DNA from 3 places in the Bradyrhizobium genosp. SA-4 str. CB756 genome. Region 1 is predicted to be linked to each of the others. Evidence: predicted binding sites of a transcription regulator. Region 1 holds the regulator's gene; each other region holds the start of a gene.
What was found. Region 1 encodes PhoB, which activates phosphate uptake and scavenging genes when phosphate is short. Its sites were predicted from a motif close to TGTCATNNANCTGTCAT; they were not measured.
Positions count from the first base shown of each region.

Region 2: BRAGE_RS0118045 (RNA degradosome polyphosphate kinase) is a predicted target of PhoB. The motif match lies at 7,565-7,581, and genes of this name have one in related genera.
Region 3: ugpB (sn-glycerol-3-phosphate ABC transporter substrate-binding protein UgpB) is a predicted target of PhoB. The motif match lies at 3,097-3,113, and genes of this name have one in related genera.

Region 1 covers NZ_KI421499.1:7,507,700-7,517,924, forward strand. Annotated here, with positions in the region: gene BRAGE_RS0136340 (SGNH/GDSL hydrolase family protein) at 1-158, opposite strand, end outside; gene BRAGE_RS0136345 (SGNH/GDSL hydrolase family protein) at 171-953, opposite strand; gene BRAGE_RS0136350 (OpgC domain-containing protein) at 953-2,185, opposite strand; gene apaG (Co2+/Mg2+ efflux protein ApaG) at 2,369-2,761, shown strand; gene BRAGE_RS0136360 (Hsp33 family molecular chaperone) at 2,891-3,898, opposite strand; gene argF (ornithine carbamoyltransferase) at 4,194-5,117, opposite strand; gene BRAGE_RS0136370 (aspartate aminotransferase family protein) at 5,117-6,319, opposite strand; gene BRAGE_RS0136375 (GcrA family cell cycle regulator) at 6,774-7,286, shown strand; gene phoB (phosphate regulon transcriptional regulator PhoB) at 7,391-8,098, opposite strand; gene phoU (phosphate signaling complex protein PhoU) at 8,121-8,837, opposite strand; gene pstB (phosphate ABC transporter ATP-binding protein PstB) at 8,849-9,667, opposite strand; gene pstA (phosphate ABC transporter permease PstA) at 9,664-10,225, opposite strand, start outside.
Region 2 covers NZ_KI421499.1:3,644,596-3,654,820, reverse strand. Annotated here, with positions in the region: gene BRAGE_RS0118060 (adenylate/guanylate cyclase domain-containing protein) at 1-1,529, shown strand, start outside; gene BRAGE_RS0118055 (patatin-like phospholipase family protein) at 1,594-2,895, opposite strand; gene BRAGE_RS54630 (hypothetical protein) at 3,390-3,647, shown strand; gene ppx (exopolyphosphatase) at 3,780-5,282, opposite strand; gene BRAGE_RS0118045 (RNA degradosome polyphosphate kinase) at 5,298-7,490, opposite strand; gene BRAGE_RS0118040 (DnaA ATPase domain-containing protein) at 7,673-8,350, opposite strand; gene BRAGE_RS0118035 (CDP-alcohol phosphatidyltransferase family protein) at 8,474-9,016, opposite strand; gene purM (phosphoribosylformylglycinamidine cyclo-ligase) at 9,173-10,225, shown strand, end outside.
Region 3 covers NZ_KI421499.1:8,117,872-8,128,096, reverse strand. Annotated here, with positions in the region: gene BRAGE_RS0139350 (GIY-YIG nuclease family protein) at 95-322, shown strand; gene BRAGE_RS0139345 (MarR family winged helix-turn-helix transcriptional regulator) at 326-784, opposite strand; gene BRAGE_RS0139340 (organic hydroperoxide resistance protein) at 941-1,366, shown strand; gene BRAGE_RS0139335 (CaiB/BaiF CoA transferase family protein) at 1,544-2,746, shown strand; gene ugpB (sn-glycerol-3-phosphate ABC transporter substrate-binding protein UgpB) at 3,168-4,484, shown strand; gene ugpA (sn-glycerol-3-phosphate ABC transporter permease UgpA) at 4,534-5,415, shown strand; gene ugpE (sn-glycerol-3-phosphate ABC transporter permease UgpE) at 5,415-6,263, shown strand; gene BRAGE_RS0139315 (sn-glycerol-3-phosphate import ATP-binding protein UgpC) at 6,384-7,469, shown strand; gene BRAGE_RS0139310 (Hsp20 family protein) at 7,764-8,189, shown strand; gene BRAGE_RS0139305 (DUF1150 family protein) at 8,240-8,512, shown strand; gene BRAGE_RS0139300 (GNAT family N-acetyltransferase) at 8,619-9,113, shown strand; gene BRAGE_RS0139295 (autotransporter outer membrane beta-barrel domain-containing protein) at 9,136-10,225, opposite strand, start outside.

The DNA of each region.
Region 1 (10,225 bases):
GCGGGCGGTGCGGAATTAGCCGATGGCGCGGGCGCGGGTGTCGCCTGCGCGGCTTGCGCCTGCGCGCGCGACTGCGAGGCCGGAGTCAGCAACAGCAGCGCCGCCGCCGCGGGCGCAGCCAGCGATGCCGTCAGGCAAAAAGGGCGGAAGGTACTCATTAACGCTAGTCCTCAATTCTGCTGCTGGGCCGGCCCCAGATGGGCAGCGTCGATCACGAACTGTGCCAACGCCCGGCCCAGGCAATCATGGACCTGTTTCGCCAGCTCTGGCCCGCGGGACGGGCTGAACAGGTCGAACTGCCCCTGATCATTCCACTGCCGCATGATTGCGAAACGATCGAACAGCGGGACGTCATGCTCCTGCGCCACCACCCGCATGTTGTCGAGATATGGCGGCACCGAGATCATGGTTTCGGTACGCGGGCTGTACTGCAAATTCATCAAGACGACGTCAGCCCCTGCATTTTGCAGCGCGGCAACCCCTGAGGTCACAGCGCCGCGGAAATCGTCGGGATCGATGGCTCGGATAGCATCCACGGTCCCGGTCTGCCAGATGACCAAAGTAGGCCTTTTTGCTTCCATCAGCTTAACGAAGGTCCCGGCCGCCTCCTCGGCCGTCTTCTTGCTCTGTATTTCTACGGAGACGTGCACGACCTCTGGCGGCGGCAACTTGTCCTTCAAAATGACCTGCATCCGCGCGGGATAGGAGCTGTCCTCCGAGGCCGGAATCCTGGTCGAACCGCTGCCGATGACGAGGATTTCGAGCGGTTTGCCCGTCTTAACCGCATCGGCGACCCTGGGAAGCTGGCTCTCGCTGGTGAGCAGATAGGACGGCAATTCGCAGGCTGCCGGCGCGGCAGGAGCGGCAGCAGACGCAGCATCGCCCGCGCGCGCCTGGGGCGCGGCGAGACTACCGCATAGCAGGACCAGGCTCAGGAGAACCTTCGCCTTCATCAGCCCCCTCCCGCCAGATCGGCGTTGCCGACGGCGTTTTTGGTTTTCGCACCGCTCTTGTCAGCCACGCGCTTGTACCACGAAATGACAGAGGCCACGCCCCACATGATCAGGATTCCGCAGAGACTAATCAGCGCATGCATGACCGCGCCGCCGGAGACTTCGGCCAGGACGAAATGGCCGGCAAAGGCGAGGAAGACGCCGAGGCAGAAGATCTCGAGCGAGTGCTGGCCGCACAGGATCAGCGGGCGCAGCCAGGGCGATTTCAGGCCCGGCCATTCCCGCGGCAGGAAGCGCACGGTGAGCGCGGCCAGCGCCAGGAAATGCGTGAAGCGCAGCACATCGAGGTCCGTCTTGTCGATCGGATACATCCACTGCTCGAGCCGCTTCGGCATCAAATGCGAAAGCTGCGGCACGTACCAGGTCAGCGTCACGTAGAACGCCGCAACGATATAGGCGATCGCGATCCACATCGTCACCGGCGAGGCCAGGATACGCGACATGCGCCGCGCACCTCCGAGCGCGCACCATGCGCCGAACACGAACAGCAATTGCCAGGCGAGCGGATTGAACGCCCAGAAGCCGTTCGGATAGGCGGAGAAGTAGAGATCGAATTCCCAGGTCACCGCATAGAGCACGGCCGAGAGCGCCAGCGTGACGTCGGGCTTCCACTTCATCGACCACAGGATCAGCGGCAACGCCAGCATCAGCACGATGTAGAGCGGCAGCACGTCCATGTTGACGGGGCGGAAGCGCAGCAGCAACGCCTGCACGATGGTGATGTCGGGCTGCTTGAGGAAATCCATGATCCCCATCTCTTCGGTGTAGAGCGGGTTCTCGAAGCTGGTCGCCACATAGGAGATCTCGGCGAGGAAGATCGTGAACAGGAAGACGTGGGCGACGTAGATCTGCCAGACGCGCCGCAGGATGCGCGCGGTGGCAATGACGAAGCCGCTCTCCAGCATCGCCCGGCCGTAGACGAAGGCGGCGGTGTAGCCGGAGATGAAGATGAATATCTCGGTGGCGTCGCTGAAGCCGTAATTGCGGATCGTGAACCAGGTCAGAAGGCTCGGCGGCAGATGGTCGATGAAGATCAGCCACAGCGCGAGGCCGCGGAACAGGTCGAGCCGGAGCTCGCGCTCGCCGATGGCGGGCAGCGAGATGGCCGGGGCGGCCGCGCGCGGTTTTGCGGTTCCCGCGATCGATCCCGTCACTTGGTCGGCAATGGTCATCGGGGCCTAGACACCCTTGCGCAAGTCGCGACGCATGAAGGAGTTTACAGCTCCGGCCATTATCTCGCAAAGCGGCCGGATCACATTTGGGGGTCTACTTCCTCGCGAATTCTGGCGGGACGATGTCGTGAAAACCACCTCGGGCGTTTGGTTCCGGAGCCGGATTTCGTTATGATGGCGGTCATGTACCGCGCCGTGACCCGCCAGATCGAAGTGACCGTCGAGCCGAACTTTGTTCCGGAGCAATCGTCGGCCGACCGCTCGCGCTTTTTCTGGTCCTATACCATCGTCATCACCAATTCCGGCGAGGAGACCGTGCAGCTCAAGACGCGGCACTGGATCATCACCGACGCCTCCGGCCGCCAGCAGGAGGTGAAGGGCGAGGGCGTGGTCGGCGAGCAGCCGATCCTCGCCCCCGGTGAGCGCTTCGAATACACCTCGGGCGTGCCGCTCTCGACCGCCTCCGGTTTCATGACCGGCCGCTACCAGATGGTCAGCGAAAGCGGCGAGCGTTTCGAGATCGAGGTGCCGACGTTCTCGCTGGACAGCCCGGACAGCAAGCGGGTGTTGAACTAGGGCGGTGCCGTAGGATGGGCAAAGCGAAGCGTGCCCACCAATCAACATCGCGAGTGCGGTGGCATGGTGGGCACGGCGCTTTGCGCCTTTGCCCACCCTACGGCACCGAGCACTTGACCGGCAGTACCCTTACGCGTCCTCGACGCCCGCCTCATCCGGCGTGAACTGATACACCGAGCTGCAGAACTCGCAGGTCACGACGACCTTGTCGTCCTTGACCATCGCGGCGCGATCGTCAGGCGAAAAACTCTTCAGCATGGACGCGACTGCATCGCGCGAGCAGGAGCATTGCGCCTTGAGAGACAACGGCTTGAACACGCGCACGCCGCGCTCGTGGAAGAGACGGTAGAGCAGCCGCTCGCCGGACAGCTCCGGATCGATCAGCTCGACATCCTCGACGGTCTCGATCAGAGACCGCGCCTCGACCCAGGCGTCGTCCTCGGCAATGCTGTGCACTTCGGCGCCTTCCGGGGCGTCGCCGGGATGCAGGTCGGCCTGCCGCGCGCGCTCCGGCGCTTTCGGCAGAAACTGCATCAGCATGCCGCCGGCGCGCCAGCGATGTTTGCCGCCGTCGCTACTGCGCCACTCCTCGCCGACCGCAAGGCGCACCTTGGTCGGGATCTGCTCGGAGCGCAGGAAATACTCGTGGGCGGCATCTTCCAAACTACCGCCGTCGAGCGCGACAAGGCCCTGGTAGCGGCTCATGTCGGGACCCTGGTCGATGGTCATGGCGAGATGGCCGTGGCCGAGCAGCGCGCCGGAATCCCTGGCATCACCAAGGCGCGCGGCATCGAAGCGCGCATAGGCGCGCAGGCGATCCGGCGCCTGGTAGTCGACCACCAGGAACGACACCGGACCGTCGGTCTGGGCCTGCAGGATGAAGCGGCCCTCGAATTTCAGCGCCGAGCCGAGCAGCGTCGTCAGCACGATGGCCTCGCCGAGCAGCTTGCCGACCGGCGCCGGATAATCGTGCTTGGTCAGGATCTCGTCGAGCGCGGGACCAAGCCGCACCAGGCGACCGCGCACGTCGAGCGCGTCGACCTCGTAGGGCAGCACAGCGTCATCGATCGGAACCGCTGATGGCGCGCGAACCGGGCCTTCAGGCCCGGTTTTCATGTCAGGGGATTGGAAAACCATGGCGCTTTATCTGGGGTCGGAGGGCGAAAATGGAAGGGCTGCAGAGCAGCGTGTTCCGGGAGCAGTGATCATGGCACGCGATAACGCAAATTCGATGTCGTCCCGGGGCGCGCGACTTGTCCGCCGAAGGGCGAAGGCGGAAGCGCGAGCCCGGGACCCATAACCACAGGCTGCAGTTCGGCGAAGACTGGTCAGCCTCTGCCAGCCTGCCACAAGAGAGTGACCGCGGTATGGGTCCCTGCGTTCGCAGGGACGACGATAGTGTATGAGGCGGCCGCGGCGAATTCCAACGCGCCTACTTCACCGCGTCGAAGCACCAGGCCAGAATGCCCTTCTGCGCATGCAGGCGGTTTTCCGCCTCGTCGAACACGACCGATTGCGGGCCGTCGATCACCTCATCCGTGACCTCCTCGCCGCGATGAGCCGGCAGGCAGTGCATGAACAGCGCGTCGGGCTTGGCCAGCGACATCAGCTTGGCATTGACCTGGTAAGGCTTGAGTACGTTGTGACGGTGCTCGCCTTCCTTGTCGCCCATCGACACCCAGGTGTCGGTGACAACGCAATCGGCGCCCTTTACGGCCGCCTCCGGATCGGTGCCGAGCACGATCGGCGCGTTCGTCGCCTTGATCCAGTCGCGCATCACCTTCTTCGGCGCGAGCTCCGGCGGCGTTGCGACATTGAGCTTGAACTTGAAGCGCTCGGCGGCGTGCGCCCAAGAAGCGAGAACGTTGTTGTCGTCACCGGTCCAGGCCACCGTCCGGCCCTCGATCGGGCCGCGATGCTCCTCATAGGTCATGAGATCGGCCATCACCTGGCAGGGATGCGAGCGCCGGGTCAGGCCGTTGATCACGGGCACGGTCGCATGTTGCGCAAGCTCCAGCAGCGCCTCGTGGTTGAGGATGCGGATCATGATGGCATCGACATAGCGCGACAGCACGCGCGCGGTGTCGGCGATGGTCTCGCCGCGGCCGAGCTGCATCTCGGCGCCTGTGAGCATGATCGGCTCGCCGCCGAGCTGGCGCATGGCGACGTCGAACGACACGCGGGTGCGGGTCGAGGGACGCTCGAAGATCATCGCCAGCGTCTTGCCTTCGAGCGGCTTCACCGGCTGGTGCGCCTTCTGCTTCGCCTTCATCGCGGAGGATGCGGCGAGCATGCGCTTGAGCTCCGTCAGCGGCAGCTCGTTGATGTCGAGGAAATGCTTGGGTGAACTGCTCATCAGCTTGCCGCCCGCTTGTTGCCGGCAAGGGCCGTGCAGGCGCGCTCGAGCCGCGCGACGCTATCCTCGATCTCGGTTTCGGTGACGATGAGAGGCGGCAGGAAACGCACGACATTGTCGCCGGCGCCGACCGTGAGCAATTTTTCGTTGCGCAGCGCCGCGACCAGATCGCCGGAGGGCACCACGGCCTTGATGCCGATCAGGAGCCCCTCGCCGCGCACTTCGCTGACGACGTCGGGATGACGGTCGATCACGGAGGCGAGCTTCTGCTTGAGCAGCAGCGACATCTTCTGCACGTGATCGAAGAAGCCGGGCTTGAGCATGACGTCGAGAACGGCGTTCGCAGCCGAGATCGCGAGCGGATTGCCGCCGAAGGTCGAACCGTGCGAGCCGGGCCCCATGCCGGAGGCCGCCTCTGCGGTCGCCAGCACCGCGCCGATCGGGAAGCCGCCGCCGAGCGCTTTCGCCAGCGACATCACGTCAGGCGTCACGCCGGTGCGCCGATGCGCGAACAGATCGCCGGTGCGGCCCATGCCGGTCTGCACCTCGTCAAACGCGAGCAGCAGGCCCTTCTCGTTGCAGAGCTGGCGCAACGCCTTGAGGAAGGCGGGCGGCGACGAACGCACGCCGCCCTCACCCTGGATCGGCTCGATCAGGATGCCGGCGGTCTGCGGGCCGATCGCCTTCTTCACGGCCTCGATGTCGCCATGCGGCACCTGGTCGAAGCCGTCCATCGGCGGACCGAAACCTTCGAGATATTTTGCAGATCCCGTTGCAGCCAGTGTTGCCAGCGTGCGGCCGTGGAAGGCGCCTTCGAAGGTGATGATGCGGTAGCGCTCCGGATGCCCCTTGGAGAAGTGATGATGGCGGACCAGCTTGATCACGCCCTCCAGCGCTTCGGCGCCCGAATTGCAGAAGAACACGAAGTCCGCAAAGCTCTCGCTGCACAGGCGCGCGGCGAGCTTCTCGCCGTCGGGGCTCTGGAACAGGTTCGACATGTGCCACAGCTTCGTCGCCTGCTCCTGCAACGCCTTGACCAGCGCGGGATGGGCATGGCCGAGCGCGTTCACCGCGACGCCCGAAGTGAAGTCGAGATAGCGCTCGCCATTGGTCGCGATCAGCCAGCAGCCTTCGCCGCGCTCGAAACCGAGGTCGGCCCTGGCGAAAACGGGGAGCAAATGCGGCGCGGCGCTGTTGGTCATGACGATCACTTGGATGTTGCGGACGGCTTGAGTGCATTGCGCAACGCACCATTGACCGGCCCGGAAAACGAAACGTGCCGCCTTTTAAGGGCGGCACGTGCGACTATCTTATGCCTGGTGAGACGGGTGTCAATGCCGCCCGAAAGCCCCGGGAAACGCTGAATCCGTAGTCTTGCGGTGCCGATTTTGCGGGATTTTCACCACGGAACATGTGGAAGCGAGTCGGCGGACTCTTGCGCGCGAGTCACGCCATATTGTAGCGTTTGGACTGTCAGATACGACATCTCGTGCAGCAGTTCTGATCCCAAGAGTCCTCATGTACCGGCGTAAACGTTCGGGCGCATCCTGCGTGCCCGGCGAGCCTTAAGGGATTCTGGCGGCACGGGTTTTTCAAGGCTTAGGCATTCGCTGTGAGGCCCCAGGATGGCTGGCCGGCAGCGAGGGAAAGGGTGCAATGACGGTTTTGACCTGGTCCGATGATCGCGTCGAGCAGCTGAAGAAGCTCTGGGAGGCCGGACTTTCGGCCAGCCAGATCGCGGCCGAGCTCGGCAATGTGACCCGCAATGCCGTGATCGGCAAAGTGCACAGGCTCGGCCTGTCCGGCCGCGCCAAGAGCCCCTCATCGGCAGCGCCCCGGCCGCGCAAGGCCCGCCCCGCGCAGCACATGATGCGCGTGAGCCGTCCGATCTCGCGCGGCAACACCGCACTGGCGCAGGCCTTCGAGGTCGAGGTGGAGGCCGAGCCGGTCACCTACGATAACGTGGTGCCGATGAGCCAGCGGCTGTCGCTGCTGGAGCTGAACGAGGCGACCTGCCACTGGCCGGTCGGCGATCCCTCGAGCCCGGATTTCTTCTTCTGCGGCGGCAAGGCGCTTTCCGGCCTGCCCTATTGCGCGCAGCACTCGCGCGTCGCCTACCAGCCGGCGGCGGATCGTCGCCGTGCGCCGGCAAAGCCCGGCACGCGCTGAACGCTGCTTCAAACGACATCGTCCCGGCACGCGACCGGGACGACCCGTGACATAAAAAAGCGCGCCACTTGGCGCGCTTTTATTTTGCTCGCTTGCAATCGTTCTTACGTCTGCTCCGCCTTCGCAAAGCGGTCGTCGAGCGCGTAGCCGGCGCCGCGGACAGTGCGGATCGGGTCCTGCTCACGACCGAGATTGAGCAGCTTGCGCAGGCGGCCGATATGCACGTCGACGGTGCGTTCGTCGATGTAGATGTCACGGCCCCAGACGCTGTCGAGCAGCTGCTCGCGCGAGAACACGCGGCCCGGATGCTCGAGGAAGAACTCCAGCAGGCGATATTCGGTCGGGCCGAGATCGATCGGCCGGCCCGAGCGCGCGACGCGGCGCTTGTCGCGGTCGAGCTCGATGTCGCCATAGGCGAGCACGGTGGCGAGCCGCTCCGGGCTTGCGCGCCTGAGCAGGCCCTTCACGCGCGCCAGCAGCTCCGGCACCGAGAACGGCTTGACGATGTAATCGTCGGCGCCGGTCGCAAGCCCCCGCACCCGCTCGCTCTCCTCGCCGCGCGCGGTGAGCATGATGATCGGCAGCTGCTTGGTCTCCGGGCGGGTGCGCAGCCGCCGGCACAGCTCGATGCCGGAGAGGCCCGGCAGCATCCAGTCGAGCACGATCAGGTCGGGGATGTGTTCTTTGAGACGGGTGTCGGCGTCGTCGCCGCGCATCACCGTCTCGACGTCATAGCCGTCGCCTTCGAGGTTGTAGCGAAGCAGCTCGGTGAGAGCTTCCTCGTCTTCAACCACCATAATGCGTGCGCCCATGGTGTCGTCGCTCCTTGACTCTTCAGCTATTCGGGACCGTTGTGGCAAAGGTCGTCATGTCACCCTTCGGCCGCTTGTCGGTGATCGCCTGGCCCTCGATCATGTAGAACACGGTCTCGGCGATGTTGGTGGCATGGTCACCGATGCGCTCGATGTTCTTGGCGCAGAACATCAGGTGGATGCAGAACGAGATGTTGCGCGGATCCTCCATCATGTAGGTGAGGAGCTCGCGGAACAGCGAGGTGCAGATGGCGTCGACTTCCTCGTCGCCCTTCCACACCGCCATCGCCGCCGGCAGGTCGTGCGCGGCGTAGGCGTCCAGCACCGACTTAACCTGCTGCTGCACGAGGTCGGTCATGTGCTCGAGGCCGCGGAACAGCTTGAGCGGATGGAAGTCCGTCTCCAGCGCCGCGACGCGCTTGCCCATGTTCTTGGCGAGGTCGCCGATGCGCTCGAGATCGGTCGCGACGCGCATCGCGCCGACGATTTCGCGCAGGTCCACCGCCATCGGCTGGCGACGGGCGATGGTGAGAACGGCGCGCTCCTCGATCTTCTTCTGGAGCGCGTCGATCTCGGCGTCGGTCGCGACCACGCGCTGGCCGAGCGCGACGTCGCGGCGGATCAGCGCGTCGACGGAATCGACTATCATGCGCTCGGCGAGGCCGCCCATCTCGGCGACCAGGCGCGTGAGCTCCTGGAGGTCGGTGTCGAAGGCCTTTGCGGTATGTTCAGAACCCATATCCCGTCTCCTCAGCCGAACCGGCCGGTGATGTAATCCTGCGTCCGCCGATCGCTCGGCGACGTGAAGATCTTGCTGGTGTCGTCGAACTCGATCAGCTCGCCAAGATACATGAAGGCGGTCTTGTCAGAGACGCGGGCCGCCTGCTGCATGTTGTGGGTGACGATCGCGATCGTGTAGTTCTCGGACAGCTCCTGGATCAACTCCTCGACCTTGGCGGTCGAGATCGGGTCCAGTGCCGAGCAGGGCTCGTCGAACAGGATCACCTCGGGCCGCACCGCGACGGTGCGGGCGATGCAGAGGCGCTGCTGCTGGCCGCCCGAGAGCGACAGGCCGGACGCGTTGAGCTTGTCCTTGACCTCGTTCCAGAGGGCGCCACCGCGCAGCGCCTTCTCGACGCGGTCGTCCATCTCGGACTTCGAGATCTTCTCGTAGAGGCGGATGCCGAACGCGATGTTCTCGTAGATCGTCATCGGGAACGGCGTCGGCTTCTGGAACACCATGCCAACGCGGGCGCGCAGCAGGTTGAGGTCCAGCTTGGGGTCGAGGATGTTGGTCTGGTCGAGCATCAACTGACCGGTGACGCGCTGGCCCGGATAGAGGTCGTACATCCGGTTGAAGATGCGCAGCAGGGTCGACTTGCCGCAGCCCGACGGGCCGATGAACGCCGTGACGCGGTTGGTGCCGAGCGTCAGGTTGATGTTCTTCAGCGCGTGATGCTCGCCGTAATAGAAGTTGAGGTTGCGCACCGTCACCTTGGCCGGGGCTTCGGGTAGCGGCTGCGAGCCGTGCTGAACGGGCGTACTGACGGTAACTGACATATCGCTCATTTTGCGGTCCTCTCGGCGCTCAGGATGCGCGCGCCAATGTTCAAGGCAAGCACGGTCAACGTGATCAGCAGGGCGCCGCTCCAGGCGAGCTGCTTCCAGTAGGCGTAGGGGCTCTGCACGAAGTTGTTGATGGTCACCGGCAGGTTGGCCATCGTCTTGTTCAGGCTCAGGCTGAAGAACTGGTTCGACAGCGCGGTGAAGAGCAGCGGCGCGGTCTCGCCGGCGACGCGGGCGGTGGCCAGCATCACGCCGGTGATGAGGCCCGAGCGCGCGGCGCGATAGGCGATGCGCTTGATCACCAGCGAACGCGGCAGGCCGAGCGCGGAGGCCGCCTCGCGCAATGCGTTCGGCACCAGCAGCAGCATGTCCTCAGTCGTGCGCAGCACCACCGGAATGACGATCACGGCGAGCGCGAGGCAGCCGGCGATCGCCGAGAAGCCGCGCATCGGCACCACCACAGCGCCGTAGATGAACAGGCCGATGATGATCGAGGGTGCCGACAGCAGGATGTCGTTGATGAAGCGGATCACCGAGGTCAGCTTGTCGTTGCGGCCGTAC
Region 2 (10,225 bases), 3.9 Mb from region 1:
CCCAGTTGGTTCGGGCGGAGCTGATATTCTGCCGGGGCGAGATACCGCGGGCGGTCTATACCTTCAAGCATGCGCTGGTGCGGGACGCCGCCGAAGCGGGACTTCTGAAGAGCCGGCGCGCCGCGCTGCATGCCACCATAGCCGATGCGTTCGAGCAACGATTTCCGGAAATCGTGGAGGCTCAACCCGAAACCCTCGCACTCCACCTGACGGAGGCGGGACTGTTCGACAAGGCCAGGGACTATTGGCTCCAGGCAGGCAGGAAGGCGGCCATGCGCTCCGCCAACCTCGAAGCCATCGCGCATTTGCGAAAGGGCATCGAGGTCTTGGCCCATCTGGCCGACGGCGCAGTGAAGGACAGGCTGGAGCTTGATTTTCAGTTCGAGCTGGGACCATGCCTGATCGCCACCCTGGGGCCGGCCTCGCCTCAGGCCGTGGCGACCTTCGCGCGCGCACGCGCGCTTTGCCAGCGCCTCAACGATCCCCCCGAACAACTGCAGATCATGTTCTGGTTGACCACAGCGAGCGTCATTCGTGGTGAGCTGCCGGTCGCCGAGGAAATGATCTCGGCGCTGCTCGATCTCGCCGAAGCGCGCCACGATCGACCGACGCTGCTCAACGCGATGCGCGGCCAAGGCATGATTCGCCTTTTCATGGGACATCTCACGGGCGCGCGCGAGGTGATCGAACGGGCCTTCGAGACGTTCGAGGCGAGCAGCGAGCAGGACAGATTGGCGGCGCGGGCCGCCGGGCAGGATGCGGGCGTGGCCGACCTTGCTCTGATGTCATGGGCGCTGTTATTGCTGGGCCACCCCGATACGGCGCTCGCACGTGTGAATGCTGCCATCGAACGCGCAGATGCCATCAATCATCCGCACTCCCAGGCTTACGCGACCTATTATGCGTCCATTATCCACGCGCTTCGGGGCGAGTTCCTGACGGCGCACCGCTACGCGGACCGCTGTCTCAGCTTGTCGGAAGAGCACGCATTCAGGCAATGGCGGGGATTGTCGCGCGCCGTCCGGGGGATAAGCGCCACCTTTCTTGATCCCTCATCCGCCGCGCTCGAGGAAATCCAGGCTGCGATGAATGAATATCGTGGCGCGGGCTATCAGCTCGGCATCACGGCACTGTACGTGCTCCTGGCTCCGGCCTTGTTGTCGAGCCATCAGCGCGAACCTACGCTGGAGCTGATCGAACAGGGCCTCGCCACGACCGGCCGCAACAGCGAACGGATATTTGAGGCCGAGCTGTACCGGCTGAAAGCGGGCGCGTTGCTCGTCCGCGGCGCATCGGAAGCTGCCACCGAGCCGCAACTACTGCTCGATCGCGCATTGACAATCGCAAGAAGCCAGCACGCCAAGGCCCTCGAGCTTCGAGCTGCAACAGACCTTGCCGCGTTGTGGATCGATGAGCGGAAGCACCAGCAAGCGTTCGACCTGCTCGCGCCCATCCACGCCTGGTTCACCGAGGGTTTTGAAACACGGGACGTCAAGCAGGCAAAGGCGTTGCTCGACCGCCTGCGGTAGTTCTGGCTGAACTACAGATAGAGTGACGTGACTCAGCAGGTTGCAAGGCCGGTTTACCCCGGCGTCAAGCGTCGAATTGCTGACGACATTCCTGATAGGTACCTTGCACCTCCCGCCATTCCTTCGCATGGTCGTTCGCCGGATCCTCGTTGATGAAATGTGGCCCGGGATGCGGCGGACGATCTTGATGTTCGTAGTATGCGGCAATCGCTTGTTCCGCGGCGGCTTTCCCCAACTTGCGCCCACCATGCAGGTTGCTGTGATTCCATTTAAAATTGATGTGCCCCGGCACATGAATCTCCACGACTGTGCCTTGCCACCGACTGTCCTTTTTCCCGTCGCACCGGACGTGGTACTTGAAGAGCTTGACGTCGTCTTCGCCAACGGTTGCTGCGAACAATTGGCAGAGATTTGCCAAGGCATCGTGAAGGTTTTTCGGTTTGCGGACTTGCTTCGCATCGACGATCCGGCTCACCCATATTTCGTCGAGCTCATCGCCCGGCTTATGATGCTCCTGGATCAGGCTCTCGAAGTTGACCGTGTCGATCAGCGCTCCCTCGCAATATGTAACCTTGTCGATCTCCACCGTTTCTTCGATGAAGGGAAGGGCTGAACACGCGCACAGACTGGATGCAGTGATGGGCACGTTGTACTCAATGTCCTTGGCCCTCCGAGTCTGATCAAACTCACGGTTGGAAAACAACGCGAGCTTGTGATCGTCGAGATTCCAGGCGTTGTGAAATATGAACGGCTTTTCGGGCTTGTTCAGCTCGTCGAAATTGATGCCGTTCATGAATTGGCTCTGCGGATAGTTGATCCTGGAGAGGCCGGTCACATGGGACAGATACATCATCGACGTGGCATAGCGAACGAAAGGATTTGGTGCCAACACCTGATTGAGAATCCATCTATTTCTGTCGCCCTCGTCCGGGATCGTGAACCTTCCCCCGCAGCCCCTATTTGGGCGTTGAGGGAACCAGAGCGACATGGTTTTCTCGACGGCACTCGCCATCGCCTGCGGATCCCACAAATGCTTATAGGTATTGGCATCTGTGACGAAGTCGGACATAGCCTTGCTGATGGTTCCCCAATCCGGGCCGAACACCGTGTTGATGGGAAAGCGCTTGTAGCTTTCGTCGTCGCGAAACACGTTATCCCTGAAGAATTCATAGGTCCTTTTCGCCCTGTATTTATTCGCAACTACTTTGTCGTCGAACTGGTTATAGACAATCCCAACCCAGGCGCCGATGCACGACAATGCCCACACGTCGAAGGTTATTCCTGCATTGGCGAGAGCTTCCAGAACCCCGATATGCAGCCCTGCTGCCGGGCCCCCACCGCCAAGCGTGATCGCTCTCTTCACCATCGGAACCTCCATCTGATTTATCGTTTGGCTTATTCTCCAATCAACGTTCTGAGTTGCGCGAAGAGATTTGTCGTTCTTGGGCTCCCGGCCGCACAGAATGCCCTCGAACCAAATTTGGCAGTTCATGGAGTCAGCATTGAGAAATACGATACATGCGACCGAGCGGTGAACGTCGATGTTCGATCTCGAACCTGCTGATCCCACTGGTGCACGTCGGCCAAGGGCCCGGTTAGCGTACCGCGGTCTCACTCGTCCATTTGTGAACCACTTCACGTACGATACTTATCGCCGATCATGGCAGCGGGCCTGTGGTCCAAATCGCGGCTTCCGCTCCTGGCCGTGGCTGGAGGTCCCGGTGGCTGTCGACGCGTCCGCAGTTGGGCGGAGAGCGGAAGCCGCGAAGATCGGCCATGACCCGAGGCGGAGATCGTTTGCGGGGAGGGAACTGAAGCGGGACCCGCCTGTTGGTTCGATCAGCCAAGCGGAGTCTCGCAATGCGGATCATTCTGATAACGGCAGTCGGCTGGGCGTTGTCGTGCGGATTTGCGGCAGCGCAGACCGACCCCAAGGACATGACAACTGGACGCTCGGCACCAGAAGAAAAAGGTCAATTGCAGCCACAAGGTTGGACCGGACCGCTGGACACGAAATCGGGGGGCGCGCCGCCGGAAAGCCCGCAAGGTCAAAGCCCCCCGGGAATGCAGGCAGCGCCGGACGGATCAACCAAGGTGGTGACCGAGCCACGTAAGTAAGTCTTACTTGGTTTGTCGTCGCGAAGTCGGACTCACCCGGGATGAGCCGAGGCGTAACGTCTGCTTGTGGCCCTTAGCGGTCCTCAGTCTTCGACGACGTGATGTCTGCTTTCACAGGTGGAACAGACTAGCCTACCGCCGCACGATCGAGCCGTTGCGGCCGATCAGGCGGGCGAGCTGGCGGAAGCGGCTGCCGACGCGGTCGGCGACGAGGTCGACGAGCCGGTGCTCGAACACCAGCATCAGACTGCGGCCCTGGCTGCGGAAATGCGTGGCCGGCAGCACGCCGGGACGTGCCGCCGAGATCAGATGGGCGACGCGAAACGCCGCGCCGAGCAGGCGGGCACGTTCGAGCTGGGCCGGCGTCAGCAGCTCCTGCATCGTGGCCGGCGGCTGGTTCTCTTCGCTGAGGCCCGCATAGCGATAGAATACGGACAAGCCGACGAAGGCGCGCTCGGTGTGAGTGATGGCGCCGAAATTGGCGTTGACGACAAGGCTCAGCGTCTGCTCGCCGCGATGGTCCGGATGCACGCGCCAGCCGATGTCGGAGAGCAGGCACGCGGTGTGGCGCAGGCGGCGATCCTCCGGCGTCTCGCGCAGCTTCACCACGCGCACCAGGATATCGGTCCAGGCGATCAGCTCGCGGGCATGCTTCGCCGAACGTGACAGCAGCTGGTTCAGCTCCTCGGCCGCGCAGATCAGCCCGTCCTTGTTGCGCTCGCTTTCCGTGAGCTTCTCGTGCAGCAGGCCCTCGCGGACGCCGAAGGTCGAGAACACGATGGTCTTCGGCTTTGCCACGCGGATGATGTGCTCGAGCACCAGCGCCGCATAGGTGAGGAGCGGGCGGCGAGCGTCGGCGACGACCTCGATGTCGGCGAGCATGCCGGTGGCGGCAAGGCGGCGCAGGCGGCGCGAGAAGTCGAGCGCCTCAGCCGCGGGAATGGAGTAGCCGTGCATCACCTGCAGCGGATAGCCGCTCTGGATGATGTGGATGCGCGCGAGCGCGCGCCAGGTGCCGCCGACGGCGTAGAAGGCACGGCCGCGGCCTGCGACGAGCTGCGGCACCTCATCGATCTCCTCGCGCACGATGCGGTCGGCGCGCTTGAGCGATTTGTGCGCGAGGTCCTGGAGCGCGAGGCCGCCGAGCGGCAGCGTCACGCCGCTGCGCACGCTGTTCCGGCGCACGTCGATCAATTCGAGCGAGCCGCCGCCGAGATCGCCGACGATGCCGTCGGGAAGATGGATGCCGGAGATCACGCCGAGTGCCGACAGCCGCGCCTCGCGCGGGCCGGACAGGATCTCGATCTTCACCGCGCAGATGCGTTCGGCCTTGGCGATGAAGTCGGGGCCGTTGGAGGCGTCGCGGCAGGCCGCGGTCGCGATCGCGAACACGCGGCCGACCTGCATCACGCGGCACAGGGCGCGGAATCGCTTCAGCGAGGTCAGCGCCTTGTCGACGGCGTCAGGCGCGAGCAGGCCGGTGCTCTGCACCTCGCGCCCGAGGCCGCACAGCGTCTTCTCGTTGAAGATCGGAAGGAGGCTCCGCGTCAGCCCCTCATAGACGACGAGACGGACCGAGTTGGACCCGATGTCGATGACCGCGACGCTCGAGCCGCGCTTGCGCGGCCGCTTCACGTCGACGGTCCCGGATCAGGATTGATGACGTTCATTACGGCGCGTGAGGCGGCGCGGCGAGGATTCCTTGAGCGACTTTCCACGGCCAGACAGACTCGGATTTGTCATGAAGTAGTTGTGCACGTTGAAAGGCTCCTCGCCCTTCGCGGCCTTCATACGCGTTGAGGACCCGTCCGGCAACAACTGCCAGCTCTGCTCATTGTCCTTCAGGTTCGCGACCATGATCTGTTCGAGAACCTGCTGATGCACCGTGGGATTTTGCAGCGGACACAGCACCTCGACGCGGCGGTCGAGGTTGCGCGGCATCATATCGGCGGACGAGATATACACAGCAGCTTTGGCGCTCGGCAGGCCCTGGCCCATGCCGAAGCAGTAGATTCGGCCGTGTTCCAGGAATCGCCCGATGATCGACTTGACGCGGATATTCTCCGACAGGCCGGGAATGCCGGGCCTGAGGCAACAGATGCCGCGCACCACGAGCTCGACCTGCACGCCGGCTTGCGAGGCTTCATAGAGCGCGTCGATGATGTCGGGATCGACGAGCGCATTCATCTTCATCCAGACCGCGCCGGGACGGCCGTGCTGGGCATGCGCGGTCTCGCCCTGGATGTGCTCGATGATGCGCTTGCGCAGGGTCAGCGGCGATACCGCCATCTTCTCCAGATCGCTCGGAGCAGCATAGCCGGTGATGAAGTTGAACACGCGCGCAGCGTCTCGGCCGATGGTCGGATCGGAGGTGAAGTAGGAGAGGTCGGTATAGATACGCGCGGTGACCGGATGGTAGTTGCCGGTGCCGGTGTGGACGTAAGTCGTGAGGCTGCCGCCCTCGCGGCGCACCACCATCGAGAGTTTCGCGTGCGTCTTCAATTCGAGGAAGCCATAGACGACCTGCACGCCGGCGCGCTCGAGGTCGCGCGCCCAGCGGATGTTGGCTTCCTCGTCGAACCGAGCCTTGAGCTCGATCAGCGCGGTGACGGACTTGCCGGCTTCGGCGGCTTCCGCAAGCGCGCGCACGATCGGCGAGTTGTTGGAGGTGCGGTACAGCGTCTGCTTGATCGCGACGACATCGGGATCGCGCGCGGCCTGCTGCAGGAACTGCACGACGACGTCGAAGGATTCGTAAGGATGGTGGACGATGAGGTCCTTCTGGCGGATCGCCGCGAAGATGTCACCGCCATGCTCGCGCACGCGCTCGGGATGGCGCGGCACGTAAGGGGTGAATTCGAGGTCGGGCCGGTCGAGGCGGGTGAGCTGCGAGAGCTCGTTCATGGCGAGCACGCCATCGACCAGGAACACTTCGTCATCGGCGGCCGACAGCGCGTGCTGCACGAAGCTGCGCAGCTCCTCGGGCATCTTGGCGTCGATCTCGAGCCGGATCACCGATCCGCGGCGGCGGCGCTTCAGCGCGGTCTCGAACAGGCGGACGAGGTCTTCGGCCTCTTCCTCGATTTCGAGCTCGGAGTCGCGGATGATGCGGAAGGCGCCCTGGCCGTGCAGATTGTAGCCGGGGAAAAGACGGTTGATGAACAGGCCGGTCGCCTGCTCCAGCGAGAGCAGGCGCACCGCCTTGCCCTCGGACGGCAGGCGGATGAAGCGGTCGATCTTGCCGGGCATGCGGATCAGCGCGTTCATCTGCTTGCCGTCGGCCTCGCGCGTGAGCTGGAGCGCGATGGTGAAGCCGAGGCTCGGAATGAACGGGAAGGGATGAGCCGGGTCGATCGCGAGCGGCGTCAGCAGCGGGAACACGTTGTTGAGGAAATAGTCCTCGATCCAGGTCCGCTCCGCTTTGGTGACGTCCTTGCCGTCAACGAGCACGATGCCGACATCGGCCAGCGTGCCGCGCAGGTCGCGCCAGATCGCCTGCTGGTCGGAGGCGAGCTGGGAGACGGTGCGGTTGATCAGCGCAAGCTGCTCGGACGGCGTCAGGCCGTCGGGCGCGCGTTCGGCAATGCCCTCGCGCACCTGGGCCTTGATGCCGGCGACGCGGACCATGAAGAACTCGTCGAGGTTATTCGCCGATATCGACAGGAATCGCACCCGCTCCAGCATGGGGTGGCTGGGATTGACCGATTCCTCCAGGACGCGGCGGTTGAAATGCAGCCAGGACAGCTCGCGATTGATGAACCGCTCGGGGCTCGTGGCGATTGCCGGCAGGCCCTCGGTCTCAGGGGCTTTTTCTTTAGTTTCAACGGCTTGCGCTGAGTCCATGAGAAGTCGGTCCATCCAGTTCGCCCCACCTTGCGACTTATGCGCAAAAACCGGCGGGAGCATGTGTTAGTGCGATGACGTTTCGATGACATTGATGTTCCGCCGTCGCGCCGCGTCAAGCGGCCAAGGGCGACAAGGGGAGCAAGAGCGGCAAAGAGCGGCAAAGGGCGCCCGAGCGGCGCTCAGGCGTCCCGCAGCAGCTCGGCGGCCAGCGCCCGTGTGACGGGACGGCCGAGCCGGAGGGCCTCGCTGTCGAGCAGCTCTACGGCCTGTCGGGCGGCCGCCGAGGACCGCTCCAGGCGGGTGGCGAGGTAGCTGACGATGCTCTCGTCCATCGTGAGCTGGCGGTCGGCGCAGAACTTGACGATCAGGCCGCGGAAGAGCTGGTCGTCGGGAGGCAGCAGCGAGATCACGGGCACCGCACGCAGGCGCGAGCGCAGGTCGCGCAGCTCGATCTCGAGCGATGCCGGCACGTCGCGTCCGGTGAAGAGGATGTAGGCACCGTCCTCACGGGCGAGGTTCATCAGATGGAAGAGGGCGCGTTCGTCAAAATCCCCGGCCTTGAGATCCTCGACCACCAGCGCGCCAGTGGCGAGCGCGCCCGGGACGCCTGCGGCGGTCAACGCATTGGCCGTGGTCGAGCGGGCGCCGGCCTCTTCGGCCCAGATCGCGGCGAGATGGCTTTTGCCGCTGCCTTCGGGACCGGCCAGCCACATGATCCGGTTCGACCAATCCGGCCAGCTGTCGATCAGGGCAAGGCCGGCGGCGTTCGCGGGGCCTTCGAGGAAATTGTCCCGGCTGAGGCTCTCCGCATGCGGAAGCGAAAACGCCAATTGTCGGGGATGAACGCGGCCTGCCACGCTTGCTTTGCTCCATGCCGGCGTGCCGGCCGTGTTTGACGAGATTCGACTTCATCGAGCGGGAGTTGGCCTGTTGCGGGGCCAAGTCCCTCACCGAAAAGTCGTCAACTCACAGATCCCAACTCACTTGGCCTCGATCGTGCTCATGTGCCGCAGCCACTCGACGAGATAGAGCGACACCGAGGAGAGCGTGAAGACCGTGACGAGACCCATCAGGATGATATCATAGGGCGCTGGCTTGAAGCCGAAGGCAAGGGCGGCCAGCACCAGCGCTGCGTAGGACACCTGGGCCGCTGTGTTTAGCTTGGATACTTTCGACGGCTTCATCTCGACGGGCTTGTCGAACAGCCAGGATACGATCACCGCTGCGACGATCATGATGTCGCGCGACACCACCAGGATCACGATCCAGCGCGGGATGTCGCCCCAGATGCCGAGCGCGAGGTAGATCGACACCAGCAGCGCCTTGTCGGCGAGCGGGTCGAGCAGGGCGCCAAGCTCGCTCGTCATGTTGAAGCGCTTGGCCAGGAAGCCGTCGACGGCGTCGCTGATGCCGGCAATCAGGAAGACGGCGAATGCCACCTCCATTTGGCTCGACACGATGGCCCAGACGATGATCGGGACCAGCATGATGCGGCCCAGGGTAATGATGTTCGGAATACTCACGCGGCGCTTCCCGGCACCCGGTCTGACCTCGAATCCGGCCCCCAGGGAGGCTGAACCGGTTGATATCTCTACATAGTATAGGGCGGGGCGCCACGCTTGCCATTGCGCGTCCCCGGAATTCGACGTAACCAGCCGCAAACCCACTGGAAATCGGGCATGACCGACCGCAAAAACGGCCTCACTTACGCCGATTCAGGCGTCGATATCGACGCGGGCAACCGCTTGGTCGACCTGATCAAGCCGATGGTGCGCGCCACCGCGCGGCCCGGCGCCGACGCCGAGATTGGCGGTTTCGGCGGCCTATTCGACCTCAAGGCGGCCGGTTTCAAGGACCCGGTCCTGGTCGCCGCCACCGACGGCGTCGGAACCAAGGTCAAGATCGCGATCGAGACCGGCCTGCATGGCGGCATCGGCATCGACCTCGTCGCCATGAGCGTCAACGACCTCGTGGTGCAGGGCGCCGAGCCGCTGTTTTTCCTCGACTATTTCGCCTGCGGCAAGCTCGATCCGGAGGCCACGGCCTCGATCGTCGCGGGTGTCGCCGAAGGCTGCCGGGAATCCGGCTGCGCCCTGATCGGCGGCGAGACCGCCGAGATGCCCGGCCTCTACAAGGATGGCGATTACGACCTCGGCGGTTTTGCCGTCGGCGCCGCCGAGCGCGGTACGCTGCTGCCGCGCAAGGATATCGCCGCGGGGGACGCCGTGATCGGCCTTGCCTCGTCGGGCGTGCACTCCAACGGCTTCTCGCTGGTGCGCAAGATCGTGGAACAATCCGGCCTCGGCTTCGAGGCGCCGGCTCCGTTCGCACCGGTGATGACGCTCGGCGGCGCGCTGCTGACGCCCACGAAGCTCTATGTCAAATCCTGCCTGCGCGCGATCCGCGAGACCGGCGCGGTGAAGGGGCTCGCCCACATCACCGGCGGCGGTTTCACCGACAACATTCCGCGCGTGCTGCCGAGCCATCTCGGCGTCGGCATCGACCTCGCGCGCCTTCCGGTGCTGCCGGTGTTCAAATGGCTGGCGCACCAGGCCGGCATCGCCGAACTCGAAATGCTGCGCACCTTCAACTGCGGCATTGGCATGATCGCGATCGTCGAGCCCGACAAGGTCGAGGAGGTCGTGCGGGTCTTCGCCGATGCCGGCGAGACCGTGGCGCAGCTCGGCACCGTGATCCCGGCCGAGGGCGAGCATCGCGTCGTCTATAACGGC
Region 3 (10,225 bases), 610 kb from region 1:
CGATCCAGTTGGAAGCCGCCAATATAGCGCGCTGGCTTGTTCGGGCTACGCGTGGCGCAGCCACGACGGAGCCTGAAGGGCGTGGTACGTCTACATCATCCAAAGCATCGAATTCCCCGATGAGGAATACATCGGCGCGACCGAGAATTTGAAGCGACGGCTTCCTGAGCACAATGCCGGTAAATCGGCTCACACCGCCAAGTTCAAGCCATGGAAGCTGATCTGGTACTGCGCTTTTCCCGACAAGATGAAGGCCTTGGCATTCGAGAAATATCTCAAGTCACACTCAGGCCGCGCTTTCTCGAAAAAACGGCTCTGCTAACCCCTACTCCCCGATTACCGCATTCAGCCGGTCCCTCAGCGCGACGATCTCGTCCTTCATTGCGACCAGCTCCGACACCGAGCAGTCCGACGCTGCCAGGATCGACTGCGGCACGCTGCGCGCCTTGTCCTTCAGCGCGTGGCCCTGCGGCGTCAGGGCGATCAGCACTTGCCGCTCGTCCTCGCTGGAGCGGGTGCGTCTGACGAGATGCGCGGCCTCTAGCCGCTTCAGGAGCGGCGTCAGCGTGCCCGAATCCAGGAACAGCTTCTCGCCGATGTCCTTGACCGGCACGTCGTCGCGCTCCCACAGCACCAACATCACCAGATATTGCGGATAGGTCAGTCCGAGCCGGTCGAGCAGCGGCTTGTAGACGCGGTTGAAGGCATGCGCGGCCGAATAGACCGCAAAGCAGATCTGATTGTCGAGGCGCTGCGGGTCCAGCGCCGGTATCTTCCGAGGCATAACGAATCTCACGAGGTTTTTCCCATTCTGGGGCCGGCCGGCGGCATATTCAATTGCGGACAATTAAATGTGAGGCCGCGTAATTTCAATTGCGCACAATCTAATTGTCTGCGATATGGACCGGGTCCTAACCCGGAACCCCCAAGGGAGACGAAAATGTCCGTAAACGTCCTCTACAAGACCAGCGCAAAAGCCACCGGCGGCCGCGACGGCCATGCTGCGACCCTCGACGGCGCGCTCGACGTCAAGCTGACCACGCCGAAGGAGCTCGGGGGTGGCGGCGGCGCCGGCAACAATCCCGAGCAGCTGTTCGCGGCCGGCTATGCCGCCTGCTTCATCGGCGCGATGAAGTTCGTGGCCTCGCAGGGCGGCCCGAAGGTTCCGGCTGACGCCTCCGTCACCTCGACCGTCGGCATCGGCCCGCGCTCCGAGGGCGGCTTCGGCCTCGACATCGACCTCGCCGTCTCGCTCCCGGGCCTTGCCCGTGCGGAGGCCGAGGCGCTGGTCGCGAAGGCGCACCAGGTGTGTCCGTACTCCAATGCCACGCGCGGCAATGTCGACGTTCGCCTGACGGTCGTCTGATCCAATGGCGGATTGGCTGGCCCGGGATCCCCCTCGGGCCGGCCGCTTCCGCTTGATTTGCCACCCCGCGGGATTGCCGCGCGGCAGTGCATGCGGCCCTACGCCCGGCGCCATTGCTGGCGCAAACAAACCTCGCTAGGCCTGTGATCAAACGACCGACACAGGGGAAGCGAAGGCATGACTGAAGCAGCATTGGGCGCAATGAGCGGACTGCGCGTCATCGATCTCACGCGCGTGCTCGGCGGTCCCTACTGCACCCAGATCCTCGCCGACCACGGCGCCGACGTGATCAAGGTCGAGCCGCCCGCAGGCGACGAGGTGCGCGAATGGGGCCCTCCCTTCCACGAGGAGGATGCGGCCTATTTCGTCGGCATCAACCGCAACAAGCGTTCAATCGGCCTCGACCTCGCCTCCGAGGGCGGCCGAACCGTGCTGCTCAAGATGCTGGAGACGGCCGACGTCCTGATCGAGAATTTCAAGCCGGGCACGCTGGAGAAATGGGGCATCGGCAACGAGGTCTTGCGCGAAAAATTCCCGCGCCTCGTGCATTGCCGGATCTGCGGCTTCGGCGCCGACGGCCCGCGCGGCGGCAATCCCGGCTATGACGCCATCATCCAGGCCATGACCGGCATGATCGCGGCGACGGGATCGCCCGAGAGCGGACCGATGCGGATCGGCGTGCCGCTGGTCGACATCACCACCGGGCTTTATGCCGCGATCGGCATCCTGATGGCGCTCTCCGAGCGGCAGCGCTCCGGCAAGGGCCAGTTCCTGGAAACGACGCTGTACGAGACCGGGCTTGCCATCATGCATCCGCACACCGCGAACTATTTCATGCATGGCAAGCCGCCATCGCTCACCGGCAACGAGCACCCGAACCTCGTGCCTTACGCGATCTTCCCGACCAAGACCGACAACATCTTCATCGGCGTCGGCAATGACGGCACCTTCCGCAAGCTCGCCAAGGAGATCGGCAAGCCCGAGCTCGGCACCGATCCGCGCTTTGCCCGCAACAAGGACCGCATCGCCAACCGCGAGGCGCTGCGCGCCGAGCTGGCCGCGGTGTTCAGCCAGCACGAGGCCGAGCCGCTGTGCAATCGCCTGCTTGCGGCCGGCCTGCCCGCAGGTCCCGTGCAGAAGATCGACCAGGCGTTGACCAACCCGCATACGATCGCGCGCGGCGATGTCATCGAGAAGGACTGGTACAAAGGCGTCGCCTCGCCGATCCGGCTCGATCGCAGCAAGCCAAGCCTGCGCCGCGTGCCGCCGAAATTCAGCCAGCACGCGGCCGAGGTGCTGGGCGAGTTCGGCTATTCCAAGTCCGAGATCGACGCGATGGTCGAGAAGGGCACCGTCTGCGGCCCCGAGCGGAAACGCTAGCGCAAGCTGAGATCAAGCGCATTTGCACGTCGCAATGGCGGTGCGCTCCCTCCCCCGCTTGCGGGGGAGGGTTGGGGAGAGGGTGTCTCCGCAGTGAGACTCCCCCAGAGGATGGAGCCCTCACCCGGATCGCTTCGCGATCTCCCGCAAGCGGGAGAGGCTAAGGGAGCCCGGAGCCGCATCCGTTCTACCCAACTCCATTCCGCGCTGACGGTGCTCTCCTTCCCTCATCATCCAATGCCGCACTGCGGCGCGAGGCGTGCATGCGCACCGGCCGTCCGTGGCGCGTTCGCCTATTTGACGACTTCCCTTTTGGCCGCGCTTGCTGCTTTCGTTTCTCCCGCTTACACAGTCATGTGAACGTCATATGGCGCTGCTAGCGCAAGCGCCTCTTCATTGACGGGCAAGGGAGGTTTTCTTGATGGCTCTTCGACACTTTGGCGCGGCTGCCGCTATTGCAGTCACGGTTGGCATGACGGCTTCGCCGGCCCTGGCCGTGACGGAAATCCAGTGGTGGCACGCGATGACCGGCGCCAACAACGACGTCATCGTCAAGCTCGCCAACGACTTCAACGCCGCGCAGAGCGACTACAAGGTGATCCCGACCTACAAGGGCAACTACGCCGACACGATGAACGCCGGCATCGCCGCGTTCCGCGCCGGCAACGCCCCGCACATCATGCAGGTGTTCGAGGTCGGCACCGCCACCATGATGGCCGCGACCGGCGCCGTGAAGCCGGTCTACAAGCTGATGGCCGAGACCGGCGAGAAGTTCGATCCCAAGGCCTACCTGCCCGCGATCACCGGCTACTACTCGACCTCGAAGGGTGAGATGCTGTCGTTCCCCTTCAACTCGTCGTCGACCGTGATGTGGGTCAACCTCGACGAGCTGAAGAAGGCCAATGTCGAGATCCCCAAGACCTGGCCCGAAGTGTTCGAGGCCGGCAAAAAGCTGAAGGCCGCCGGTCACGACACCTGCGGCTTCTCGGGCTCCTGGGTCACCTGGGTCAATCTCGAGCAGCTCTCGGCCTGGCACAACACGCCGCTCTCCAGCAAGGCCAACGGCCTCGACGGCTTCGACACCGTGCTCGAATTCAACGGCCCGCTCCAGGTCAAGCATCTCGAAAACCTGGTCGAACTGCAGAAGACCAAGGTCTACGACTATGCCGGCCGCACCAACACCGGCGAAGGCCGCTTCACCTCGGGCGAATGCCCGATCTACCTGACCTCGTCGGCGTTCTTCGGCAACGTCAAGGCGCAGGCCAAGTTCGCCTTCACCGCGGTGCCGATGCCCTATTATCCCGACGTCAAGGGCGCACCGCAGAACTCGATCATCGGCGGCGCCTCGCTCTGGGTCATGGGCGGCAAGTCGGCCGACGAATACAAGGGCGTCGCGAAGTTCCTGACCTTCCTCTCGGACACCGATCGTCAGGTCTACATCCACAAGGCCTCGGGCTATCTGCCGATCACCAAGGCGGCCTATGAGAAGGCCAAGGCGGAGGGCTTCTACAAGGATCAGCCCTATCTCGAGACCCCGCTGCTCGAGCTGACCAACAAGGAGCCGACCGAGAATTCGCGCGGCCTGCGCCTCGGCAACATGGTTCAGCTGCGTGACGTCTGGTCGGAAGAGATCGAGCAGGCGCTGGCCGGCAAGAAGACCGCCAAGCAGGCGCTCGATGCCGCCGTCGAACGCGGCAACACGATGCTGCGGCAATTCGAAAAGACCGCCGTAAAGTAAGGCGATCAGCGGCAGGCCGGTCGCCCGGCCTGCCGCTCCCCGGGGCATCATGCAAAAGCAAGCCATTTTCCAGTCAAAGCTATTGCCCTACGCGCTGGTTGCCCCGCAACTCGCGATCGTCCTGATTTTCTTCTACTGGCCGGCCCTGCAGGCGGTGATCCAGTCATTCCTGCTCCAGGACGCCTTCGGCCTGTCGTCGAGCTTCGTCTGGTTCGACAACTACATCGAGCTGTTCAAGGACCCCGCTTATTTCGCGGCGATCGTCCGGACCTTCTTCTTCTCGTTCGCCATCGCAATCTCGTCGCTGTCCTTCGCGCTGCTGCTCGCCGTGATGGCAGACAAGCCGCTGCGCGGCTCGATGCTCTACCGCACGCTGCTGATCTGGCCCTATGCGGTGGCGCCGCCGGTCGTCGGCGTGCTCTGGATCTTCATGCTGCATCCCTCGCTCGGCGTGCTCTCGCGCTACCTGCGCGGCCTCGGCATCGACTGGAATCCGCTGCTCGACGGCAACCAGGCCGCGGCGCTGGTCATCCTCGCCGCCGCCTGGAAGCAGATCTCCTATAATTTCCTGTTCTTCCTCGCCGGCCTCCAGAGCATCCCCAAAAGCGTGATCGAGGCCGCCGCGATCGACGGCGCGCGTCCGATGCGGCGGTTCTGGACCGTGATCTTCCCGTTGCTGTCGCCGACGATCTTCTTCCTGCTGGTGATCAACATCGTCTACGCCTTCTTCGACACGTTCGGCATCATCGACACCATGACCCGCGGCGGTCCCGGCACGTCGACCGTCACGCTGGTCTACAAGGTCTATTCCGACGGCCTGCTCGGCGGCAATCTCGGCAGCTCCGCGGCGCAATCGGTGATCCTGATGATCATGGTCATCGTGCTCACGGGAATCCAGTTCCGCTTCGTCGAACGCAAGGTGACCTACTGATGGTCGAGGAAGAGGGCTTTCGGCGCTACGTCGCGCACATCATCCTCTGGATCGGGATCGCGATCGTCGCGTTCCCGGTCTACATCGCCATCGTCGCCTCGACCCAGGACAACGCGCTGATCGCCAACGGCCAGATGTCGCTGCTGCCGGGCGGACACTTCTTCGAGGTCTACTACCAGACCATCTTCGTCGGCACGAGCGGCTCGACCCGCGAGCCGGTCGGCAACATGATGCTCAATTCGCTGGTGATGGCGCTGGCGATCGCAATCGGCAAGATCGCGATCTCGATCATCTCGGCCTATGCGATCGTGTATTTCCGCTTTCCGTTCCGGATGGCGATATTCTGGATCATCTTCATCACGTTGATGCTGCCGGTCGAGGTACGCATCTATCCGACCTACAAGATCGTCGCCGACCTGCACATGCTCGACAGTTATGCGGGCCTGGCGCTGCCGCTGATCGCATCGGCCACCGCGACGCTGCTGTTCCGCCAGTTCTTCATGACCGTGCCGGACGAGCTGCTGGAAGCCTCGCGCATCGACGGCGCCGGACCCTTGCGCTTCTTCTGGGACACGTTGCTGCCGCTGTCGCGCACCAACATGGCGGCGCTGTTCGTGATCCTGTTCATCCTCGGCTGGAATCAATATCTCTGGCCGCTCTTGATCACCACGCGCGACGACATGCAGACCATCCAGGTCGGCATCCGCAAGATGATCACCACCACCGACGCGCTGACCGAATGGCCCATCGTGATGGCGACCGCCGTGCTGGCGATGCTGCCGCCGGTGTTCGTCGTCGTCGCCATGCAGAGATTGTTCGTGCGCGGCCTGGTCGAGACGGAAAAGTGAGAGGGCGAATGGCGAATTGCGAATGGCGAACGGTTCGCCGGCGGTCGAGCGGCGCTGGCATGCCCGCTTGTTCAACTACTCACTATTCCCTACTCGCCATTCGCGCGAGCGGAGCTCGCAATGGCTAACGTCACCCTGCGCAACGTCCGCAAGACCTATCAAGGCGGCTTCGAAGCAATCAAAGGCGTCAACGTCGACGTCGGCGACGGCCAGTTCTGCGTGCTGGTCGGCCCCTCCGGCTGCGGCAAGTCCACGCTGCTGCGCATGGTCGCAGGGCTCGAGACCGTCACCGGCGGCGAGATCGACATCGGCGGCCGCGTCGTCAACCAGGTCGAGCCCGCCGATCGCGACATCGCGATGGTGTTCCAGAACTACGCGCTCTATCCGCATATGAGCGTCTTCAACAACATGGCCTACGGCCTACGCAACCGCGGCATGGCCGAGGCCGAGATCAAGACCCGCGTCGAGCAAGCCGCGCGCGTGCTCGAGCTCTCCGCCATGCTGGAGCGCAAGCCGCGCCAGCTCTCCGGCGGCCAGCGCCAGCGCGTCGCCATGGGCCGCGCCATCGTGCGCCAGCCGAAGGTATTCCTGTTCGACGAGCCGCTCTCGAACCTCGACGCCAAGCTGCGCATCGCGATGCGCGTCGAGATCCGCAAACTGCAGCGCCGGCTCAACACGACGTCGATCTACGTCACCCACGACCAGCTGGAAGCCATGACGCTCGCCGACGTTCTCGTCGTGATGAATGGCGGCCAGGTCGAGCAGGTCGGCAATCCCCTCGCGATCTACGAGAAGCCGGCGACGACCTTCGTCGCCTCCTTCATCGGCGCACCGCCGATGAATCTGATGTCGACGCGTCCCGAGGAGATCGAGTCGCAGCTCGGCGGCAGCGCAGACGGAGTCGGCATTCTGGGCATCCGCCCGGAGGATTTCCTCATCACCGACGAGACACCAGCCGGCGGCGTGGCGCTGCCGTTAACGGTCGAGGCCATCGAGCGCGTCGGTGCCGAGACCTTCGTCTACGGCTCGCGCGAGCAGGACGACCAGCGCGTCGCCGCCACCCCTGGTGAGCTGCCCCCCGGCGAGGTCATCGTCCGCATCCCCGGAACCGAGGCGCCCGCCATCGGCGCGAGGATCCGCGTCGCGGCGGTCCGGGCGAAGCTGCATTTGTTCAGCGGCGACGGGCGGACGCGGATCGAGGCCTGACGGGTTCCGAGGGCCGCCTGATCAAGACCGCGAAAACAACCCCATGCACAGTAGAGGGGGTCCCTGTTTTCATTGAGATAAATCGCCTGCCAATTCGTCATGCCTGCGCCCCCGCGGCTATGACGAATTGTAAGCATTTTATGCGATGGCAGGGCCGCGGGCGGCAGAACGCCCCATCCACAGCCCCCCGCTACGTCCTTGAACCGACACGGGGATATGACCATATTGCTGACCAAGGGGTGCCTTGATCGGGCCCCGAAGCACCAAAGTCGCTTCGAGAGGACTTTGTAAACTATGTCTCGTGTTCCCACGCTTTCCAGTCCGTTCCTTCTGGGCTTCGACGAGATCGAGCGCGTGCTCGACCGCGTCGTCAAAGGCGCCGACGGCTACCCTCCCTACAATATCGAGAGGTGCGGCAGCGCGGACGGCCAGCCCGAGCGGTTGCGCATCACGCTGGCGGTCGCCGGATTCACCCGCGACCAACTCGATGTAACCATTGAGGAAAACCAGCTCGTGATCCGCGGGCGGCAGCAGGACGACAAGGCCCGGCAATACATCCATCGCGGCATCGCCGCGCGCCACTTCCAGCGCACCTTTGTGCTGGCGGAGGGGATGCTGGTGCTGGGTGCGGATCTGAAGAACGGGTTGTTGTCGATCGACCTGGCCCGGCCTGAACCGGAGAGGATCGTTAAGACAATCGCTATCAATGAGCACGAATAATGGAACGAGTAGCGGACTCGACCGCTTAGTTCGTTAGAGGAGTCGAGACCATGAGTGAAGGTCACGTTGCGTTCGAATACGAAGCCAAGAATGTCTCCCCGGAGACGCTGGCAACCCTTGGCGAAGGCCATATCGCCTATGTGAAGCAGATCCGCTCCGAGGATGTTCCGGGCCTGTTTCCCGAGGCGCCGAAGATTGCGCCGGGCCTCAAGCTGTTCGCCCTCCACGCCGCCGACGGCACGCCGATCATGCTGACCGACAGCCGCGAAGCCGCGATCGCTAACGCCTGGAGCAACGAGCTGCAAGCCGTCAGCGTGCACTGAGCGCGCGCGTCGCACGAAAAGAGTTTTGCGGGCATGCCTTCAGACGAAGGCATGCCCGTTTTCATTTGTGAGGTGCTGCTGCTAGACGGTGGTCATGGACCAGCACATGCCCATCCCGATTGCGATATCCGAGTTGTCATCCGGCGAAGCGCTGGCCGAGACGATGCTGTCTCTCAACAACAACCATGCAGAGGAATTGTCGTGGCTTGAGCGCGAGCGGCTGCAAGACCTCGTCGCGCAAGCGTTCTACGCCTGCAGGATCGGCGACCTCGATGCTTTCCTGATCGCACTCGATCAAGACGGGCAATACGACAGTCCGAACTTCCTGTGGTTTCGATCCCGCTACGCGCGCTTTGTCTACGTCGACCGGATCGTGGTCGCAGCATCCGCGCGCGGCATGGGATGCGCGCGCCGGCTTTACGCCGACCTGTTCGATCGCGCGGCCGAGGCCGGACACGATCGCATCGTCTGCGAGGTCAACCAGCATCCTCCGAACCCGGCGTCAGACGCTTTCCATGCCGCCCTCGGATTTACCGAGGTCGGAAGCGCGAGCATTCACGACGGAAGCAAGACGGTCCGCTATCTCTCGCGCCGGCTGTAGACAGACGAAACGGCCGCCGCTCTTACCACGCGTAGCGCACCACGCCCTTGCCGGCAAAGCTGCGCGTAACGTTCGAGAATTCTCCTTCGAACGTTGCAGCAGCGGCCCAGCCGTTCAGCCATGTCTTTTCGACGGACGCCGTCACGAGCACGGAGTCGGCGGCTTGCGCCGCGCCGTTGACGACGAAGCTCGAACCGGGCAGCGCCTGGAAGGTCGCGCCGATCGCGCGGTCGGGATTGAAATCATGGGCCCAGGCGAGGCGGCCGCGCAGCGTGGTGATGCCGTCGGCCATGGCGAAGGATTGGTCGGTGCGCAGGCCGAGCTCGCTCCGGGTGTCGGTGACGCTCCTGGCGCCGTAAGTCAGAGCAAACGCGTTGTTGCCGGTGATCGCCTGCTCCGTATAGGCCGGCAGATCGAACGTGGTGAACTGCGCGGCCGCATAGGGCGTGAAGCCGATGCCGCCGATCGCGGGCGTAACGAAGCGATAGCCACCTTCCAGCCGGCCGGAATACGCATTCGCGTTGAAACGCGCCTGGAGATGATCGAGGCCTGCAATGGTGACATTGCGATCGGTGGTGATGTCCTGCCAGCCATAGGCAAGTGCGCCCGCGACATAGGCGGCGCCTGCATTGTGGCGCACGAAGGCGCCGGCCTGGAACAGGTCGGAGCGGCCGGTGCCGCCATTCGCCACCGAGAAGCTTGTGCCACCGCCGGCGAGCGCGAAGCCAGCCACGGTGTTCGGCGAGAACCAGTAATCGGCGCCCGCGGTCGCACCCGCAATGCGGCTGGTAGCGGCGTTGGCGCCGAGCGTTGCGTTGGCATCGGTGGTTTGCGAGCCGCCGAAGCCAGCAGCCCACACATTCCAGCGCTGCTCGAAGGCCTGCACCGGAGCTTTACGATAGATCGCGGCGTAGGCGTCACGCTCGGCGCCGGTGCGCTTGCGGCCGGCGGCATAAGCGAGCGCGTCGCTGTCCTCAGCCGCATAACCCGCAGCGCCACTGGGCGAACGCGGATCGCCGCGACCGGCGACGAACGGATCGGTCAGCACGCCCATGAACATGTTCATGGCGTTGAACGTGGTCTGCTGCGTGCCGGTCGCCGTCTCGCCCGAG